2 regions of the Nonomuraea sp. CX421 genome follow, and region 2 is predicted to be linked to the other one. Evidence: riboswitches for the same ligand, from Rfam matches in the RefSeq annotation. Region 2 holds a riboswitch; the other holds the start of a gene.
The links. Region 2 has a riboswitch for glycine ahead of gcvP (aminomethyl-transferring glycine dehydrogenase). Riboswitches for the same ligand answer to the same signal wherever they lie in the genome.
Positions count from the first base shown of each region.

Region 1: it holds a riboswitch for glycine, as region 2 does, so the genes downstream of both, gcvT (glycine cleavage system aminomethyltransferase GcvT) here and gcvP (aminomethyl-transferring glycine dehydrogenase) in region 2, are expected to answer to the same signal.

Region 1 is NZ_JCADBK010000028.1:63,597-66,983, reverse strand. It holds gene AC5L3X_RS33715 (L-serine ammonia-lyase) at 1-310, opposite strand, end outside; gene gcvH (glycine cleavage system protein GcvH) at 362-751, opposite strand; gene gcvT (glycine cleavage system aminomethyltransferase GcvT) at 748-1,833, opposite strand; glycine riboswitch at 1,868-1,966, opposite strand; glycine riboswitch at 1,967-2,064, opposite strand; gene AC5L3X_RS33700 (gamma-glutamyl-gamma-aminobutyrate hydrolase family protein) at 2,159-2,860, opposite strand; gene AC5L3X_RS33695 (3-oxoacyl-ACP reductase) at 2,860-3,387, opposite strand, start outside.
Region 2 is NZ_JCADBK010000010.1:195,446-198,832, forward strand. It holds gene ftsR (transcriptional regulator FtsR) at 1-53, shown strand, start outside; gene AC5L3X_RS20310 (bifunctional nuclease family protein) at 161-631, shown strand; gene AC5L3X_RS20315 (MerR family transcriptional regulator) at 779-1,399, shown strand; glycine riboswitch at 1,418-1,508, shown strand; glycine riboswitch at 1,509-1,605, shown strand; gene gcvP (aminomethyl-transferring glycine dehydrogenase) at 1,660-3,387, shown strand, end outside.

The DNA.
Region 1 (3,387 bases), on a different contig from region 2:
CCCGTGTGCCGTACAGCTTGACCGTGCCGGAGTCGCGCATCTCCGCGAGCCGGGCGTCGATGCCGTCGACGTCCACCAGCTCGGGCTTCTCGCCCGACAGGCCCAGCAGGACGGCCTTGTCGCTGCCGTGGCCCTTGCCGGTCAGGCCGAGGGAGCCGTACAGGATGGCGTCGACGCGAGACGTCCGCGGCAGCAGGCCGTCGTCGTGCAGGCCGCGGGCGAACCTGTGCGCGGCGGCCATCGGGCCGCCCGTGTGGGAGCTCGACGGGCCGATGCCGATCTTGAAGAGGTCGAAGACGCTGATCGCCATGGAGATGCGCCTCTCAGCAGGGCCGGGGCCCGGCAGGGCCCCGGCGGACGGTCAGGACTCGCCTGAGGTGAGCGCTGTGTATTCCTCGGCGGACAGCAGGTCCTCGGGGTCGCCCTCGACGCGCACCCGGAACATCCAGCCCTCGCCATAGGGGTCACTGTTGGCCAGCGACGGGTCGTCCACGATGGCCTGGTTGACCTCGACGATCTCGCCGCCCACGGGGGCGTAGATCTCGCTCACGGACTTGGTCGACTCCACCTCGCCGACGGAGTCACCGGCCGCGATGCTGGCGCCCGCCTCCGGGAGCTGCACGTAGACGACGTCACCAAGGGCCTCCGCCGCGTACGCGGTGATGCCGACCGTCACCGTGATGCCGTCGTCCAGCCCGGCCACCCACTCGTGTTCCTTGGTGTAGCTCAGGTCGTCAGGGATGTTGCTCACTTGTTCCTCCTGTAGAAGGGCAGCTCCACCAGGTCCACTGGTTCATGGCTGCCCCGGATGTCCACGGCCAGACCTGCTTCGGCCCCGGTGTCGACGTAGGCCAGCGCGATGGGCTTGCCCAGGGTCTGGGAAGGCGCCCCGCTGGTGACCTCGCCGACGACGGCACCGTCCTTGGTGACCGGGTACCCGTGGCGGGGGACCCGGCGGCCACGCGCGACCAGGCCGACGAGCCGGCGCCGGGGCGGGGTGTCCTTGACCGCCTCCAGTGCCGACCTGCCGACGAAGTCGCCCGGCTTGTCGAATTTCACCACTCTGCCCAGTCCCGCGTCGAACGGGGTGAGCTCCGGGCCCAGCTCGTTGCCGTAGAGCGGCATCCCGGCCTCCAGCCGGAGCGTGTCGCGGCTGGACAGCCCCGCGGGCAGCAGTCCGTACGGCTCACCCGCCACGGTCAGGGCCTGCCAGAGCGGCACTGCGTCCTGGGCGGCCACGAACAGCTCGAAGCCGTCCTCGCCGGTGTAGCCGGTGCGGGCGATCAGCGCCTCCCGGCCGTCGACCAGGCCGGGCAGGCCCGCGTAGTACTTGAGCCCGGCGAGGTCGGCGTCGGTGAGCGTGGCGAGGATCTCCTGGGCGCGCGGCCCCTGCACGGCGATCAGCGCGTACTGCTCCGAACGGTCCTCCACCACCGCGTCGTACGGCTTGGCGCGGTCCGTCAGCTCCGCCGCGACCTTCTCGTAGTTGGAGGCGTTGGCCACCACCATGAACTCCTCGTCGCCCAGCCGGTAGACGATGAGGTCGTCGAGCACGCCGCCCCGCTCGTTGACGATCATGGTGTAGCGGGCCCGGCCGGGCGTGAGCGCCGACAGCTGCCCGACCAGCGCGTAGTCGAGCGCCTCGGCCGCCTGGGGGCCGGTCACGAAGATCTCGCCCATGTGCGACAGGTCGAACAGCCCGGCCGCCTGCCGGACGGCGTTGTGCTCGGCGGACTCGCTGCCGTAGCGGAGCGGCATGAGCCAGCCGGCGAAGTCGGTCAGGGTCGCGCCGAGACTCTCGTGAACGTCTCGCAGCGGTGTCGGTCGGGACATAGGTCGCACCTCAGGGCAGGGTCGGATGCCAGGATCCTCCCCCTCTGTCATCGATGCCTGAGAGCTTCGCCCAGGATTTGCCCGGACTTTCACCTTCGGCGAGGCCGCGCGGGACCTGCTTTCCAGAGGTCACCTCGTCCGTGCGGTCCTTTGCCTTGAGAGGTTCGCGGGGAGGGCTTGCTCCTTCAGGGGCCCTGGATGGCGGTCAGGGCGCTCTCCCGCACGGTTTTGTCGGTGATGTCCGCAAGCCTAGTGCCGGGACGGTGGTGTTGTCGCGTCCCGGCCCCGTCGGATCCCATGCGGGCGGGCGAGGCCCGCCCGCCCGTCAGCAGGCCGCGACCAGGGCCTCGAACAGGACGCGGTCCGTGGCCGCCTCCGGATGCCACTGGACGGCCACGGCGAAGTCGTGCGTGTCGAGCTCCACCGCCTCGATGATGCCGTCGCCGGCCGTGGCCGTGACGGTGAGCTCCGGGGCGAGGCGGTCGATGGCCTGGTGGTGATAGTGGGGGACGTCGACGGGGCCGTCACCCAGGGCCTTGGCCACCCGGGTGCCGGGGACGGGGCGCACCGGGAGCTCGCCGAAGTGGCCGGGCGAGGGGGAGTGCCCGGTGTGGCCGACCACGTCGGGGAGATGCTGGTGGAGGGTGCCGCCGAGCGCCACGTTCAGCACCTGGAGGCCCCGGCAGATGCCCAGGAACGGCAGCCGGGCTTCCAGGGCCGCCTCCATCACCGCAAATTCGGCCTCGTCCCGAAATTTCCGGATGTAGCCGGTGGTTGGCTGCTCGGCCTGGCCGTACCGCGCGGGGTCGATGTCGCCCCCGCCGGCCAGGATGAGCCCGTCGAGCCGGCCCACCAGCGAGGCCGGCTCACCGGCCGGCGGCAGCAGCACCGGCTGGCCGCCCGCCGCCGTCACCTGCTCCACGTACATGTACGGCAGCAGCGCGACCGGCAGATCCCACACGGTGTAGCGCGCCGGCTCGACGTAGGTCGTGATCCCGATGACCGGACGCCGCGTGATCCCGCCCACTACAGCGGCGTGACGTAGGCGCTGGAGATGCCGCCGTCGACCAGGAACTCCGAGCCCGTGATGAACGACGCGTCATCGCTGGCCAGGAACGCCACCGCCGCCGCGATCTCGGCAGCCTCGGCGAAGCGGCCGACGGGCACGTGCACCAGGCGGCGCTGCGCCCGCTCCGGGTCCTTGGCGAACAGCTCCCGCAGCAGCGGCGTGTTGACCGGCCCGGGGCACAGGGCGTTGACCCGGATGCCCTCGCGGGCGAACTGCACGCCCAGCTCGCGCGACATCGCCAGCACCCCGCCCTTGGAGGCGGTGTAGGAGATCTGCGACGTCGCCGACCCCATGACCGCCACGAACGACGCCGTGTTGATGATCGAGCCCTTGCCCTGCCGGCGCATGTAGGGGATCACGTGCTTGCAGCACAGGTAGACGCTGGTCAGGTTGACCTCCTGCACCCGCCGCCAGGCGTCGATCCCGGTCTCCAGGATCGAGTCGTCGTCGGGCGGCGAGATGCCGGCGTTGTTGAACGCGATGTC
Region 2 (3,387 bases):
AACTGCACGCCGCCCTTGTGCGCGCGGGGGTGCGCGGCGTTCTGGGGCGATGAACCGGACCGGCGGGACATTCGAGGCCCACCGGGTGTTACGTTGAATTGCAGAAGCGGACCAGAAATGAGCCGTGCCGGGTCACCGGCCGGTCGATACGGAGCAGCCCGTGTTGCAGATGGAGGTCGTGGGCGTTCGGGTAGAAATGCCCACAAATCAGCCGATCGTCTTGCTCAAGGAGGCACACGGGGAGCGGTTCCTTCCTATATGGATCGGCATGACCGAAGCGACGGCCATCGCGTTGGCCCAAGCGGAGGAGCCGCCTCCCCGGCCGCTCACGCATGACCTTTTCCGGGACGTGCTGAGCGCGCTGGGCGTCGGCCTGCGTGCCGTCAACATCGTCGCCCTGCGCGAAGGCATCTTCTTCGCCGACCTCGTCTTCTCCAACGGCGTGGAGGTGAGCGCGCGGCCGTCCGACTCGATCGCGCTCGCCCTGCGCACCGGGGCACGCATCTTCGCCAGCGAGGAGGTCGTCCAGGAGGCAGGGGTGATCATCCCTGACGACCAGGAGGACGAGGTGGAGAAGTTCAGGGAGTTTCTTGACACGATCACTCCCGAGGACTTCGGCAGGGCGGGGTAGGTATTTCAGTGCATTTACGCTTCACGACGCGCCGAGCCGGATCGTTGACTGCGCATGGTCACGGTCCTACGGTGCAAGTGAAACCCGTGGTCGCCCTTTACTAACCCCCAGATCAGACCATGGGATGAGAGAAAGCCGGAGGTCCGCGTGGCGGTCAGCAGCGGCGAGGGAAAGACGGCCGGCCAGGAAGATCCGGTGCGGCGTGAGAGTGCGCGGCAGCGTGCCGGAGAGCAGGGGCTGCTTTTCGACGAGCAGCCGGCGACGCTGCCGATGGACATCGGCTACCGTGGCCCGACGGCCTGTTCGGCGGCCGGCATCACCTACAGGCAGCTCGACTACTGGGCGCGCACCGGCCTGGTCGAACCCACGATAAGGGCCGCTCAGGGCTCCGGTTCGCAGCGCCTCTACAGCTTCCGCGACATCCTGGTGCTCAAGGTCGTCAAACGGCTGCTCGACACCGGGGTCTCCCTCCAGCAGATCCGCACCGCCGTCCAGCACCTGCGTGACCGCGGGGTGGGAGACCTCGCGCAGATCACCCTGATGAGCGACGGCGTCAGCGTCTACGAGTGCACCTCGGCCGACGAGGTGATCGACCTGCTCCAGGGCGGCCAGGGCGTGTTCGGCATCGCGCTCGGCCGGGTCTGGCGTGAGGTCGAGGGCTCGCTCGCGGAGCTGCCGGGGGAACGCGCGGCGGTCGCGGACACCGTCCCGGCCGACCACCCCGCTGACGAACTGGCCCAGCGGCGACGGGCTCGCCGCACAGGGTAGTAATCTAGGACAAGCTGGCAACCCCGTGCGGGAGAGTCCCCGGCCTGACCGGGGCGCCGAAGGAGCAACCTCCCCGGAATCTCTCAGGCACCCGTACCGCTCGGGCGAGGCAACTCTGGAAAGCAGGCGCGTCCGCCAGGCGCGTCTCACCGACGGTGCAAGCCCTCTGGGTGAAGCTCTCAGGTCGACATGACAGAGGGGGAGATCCGGCACGCGCCCGCGCCCCGGCGCCGGTCTCCACAGCCTCGGGAGGCATCTCCATGACCGACCTGTCACTTCCGCCGTTCTCGACCCGGCACATCGGCCCATCGGAGTCCGAGCAGCAGCGCATGCTCGAGAGCGTGGGCTTCGAATCGGTCGCCGACCTGGTAGCCGTGGCCGTGCCCGAGGGCATCAGGACGAAGGACCGGCTGGCGCTGCCCGCCGCGGCGAGCGAGCACGAGGCCATCGCCGAGCTGCGCGCCCTGGCCGGCCGCAACCGCGTCCAGACCTCCATGATCGGGCTGGGCTACCACGACACCATCACGCCCGCCGTCATCCGGCGCAACCTGCTGGAGAACCCCGGCTGGTACACCGCCTACACGCCCTACCAGCCCGAGATCTCGCAGGGCCGCCTCGAGGCGCTGCTGAACTTCCAGACCGTGGTGACCGACCTCACGGGGCTCGACGTGGCGGGCGCGTCGCTGCTCGACGAGGCCACCGCCGCCGCCGAGGCCATGACGCTGGCCCGGCGGGCCGGCCGGTCCAAGAGCTCCGTGTTCGTCGTCGACGCCGACGCGCTGCCCCAGACCAAGGCGGTGCTGACCACCCGAGCCGAGCCGCTCGGCATCACGCTCGTCGAGCACTCCCTCGACGGCGACCTGCCCGAGTGCTTCGGCGTGCTCGTGCAGTATCCGGGCGCATCCGGCCGGGCCCGCGACTTCCGCTCGGTCGCCGCCGCCGCGCACGACGCGGGCGCCCTCGTGGTGGCCGCCGCCGACCTGCTGGCGCTCACCCTGCTCGCCGCCCCGGGCGAGCTGGGCGCCGACATCGCCATCGGCTCCTCCCAGCGGTTCGGCGTGCCGTTCGGCTTCGGGGGGCCGCACGCGGCGTACATGTCCGTACGCGAGGGGTTGCAGCGCCAGATGCCCGGCCGCCTCGTGGGCGTCTCGATCGACACCGACGGCGACCCCGCCTACCGGCTGGCCCTGCAGACCCGCGAGCAGCACATCCGCCGCGAGAAGGCGACCAGCAACATCTGCACCGCCCAGGTGCTGCTCGCCGTCATCGCCGGGATGTACGCCGTCTACCACGGCCCCGAGGGGCTGCGCCGCATCGCCTCCCGGGTGCACCGGCACGCCGCCGTGCTGGCCGAGGCGCTGCGCCGGGCCGGCGTCGAGGTCGTGCACGACGAGTTCTTCGACACCGTGCTGGCCCGCGTGCCCGGCCGCGCGGCCGACGTCGTGCGTGAGGCCGCCGGACGCGGCGTCAACCTCTGGCGCGCCGACGCCGACCACGTCTCCGCCGCCTGCGACGAGAAGACCACGACGGCCGAGCTCGAACACGTCCTCGCGGCCTTCGGCCAGGTGCTCGGCCACGAGGCCGGCACGCGGGCCGAGCTCGACGAGCTGGCCGCCGACGCTGGGCTCGACCGGCTGCCCGCCACGCTGGCCCGCGAGTCCGGCTACCTGACCCACCCGGTCTTCCACAGCCACCGCTCCGAGACCGCGATGCTGCGCTACCTGCGCAGGCTCCAGGACAAGGACATCGCGCTCGACCGGTCGATGATCCCGCTCGGCTCGTGCACGATGAAACTCAACGCGACCACCGAGATGGAGCCCATCACCTGGCCCGAGTTCGCCGCGATCCACCCCTACGCGCCCGAGGAGCAGACCGCCGGATACCGCGAGCTGATCGAGACGCTGGAGGGCTGGCTGGCCGAGCTGACCGGCTACGACGCCGTCTCCATCCAGCCCAACGCGGGCTCCCAGGGCGAGTTCGCCGGGCTG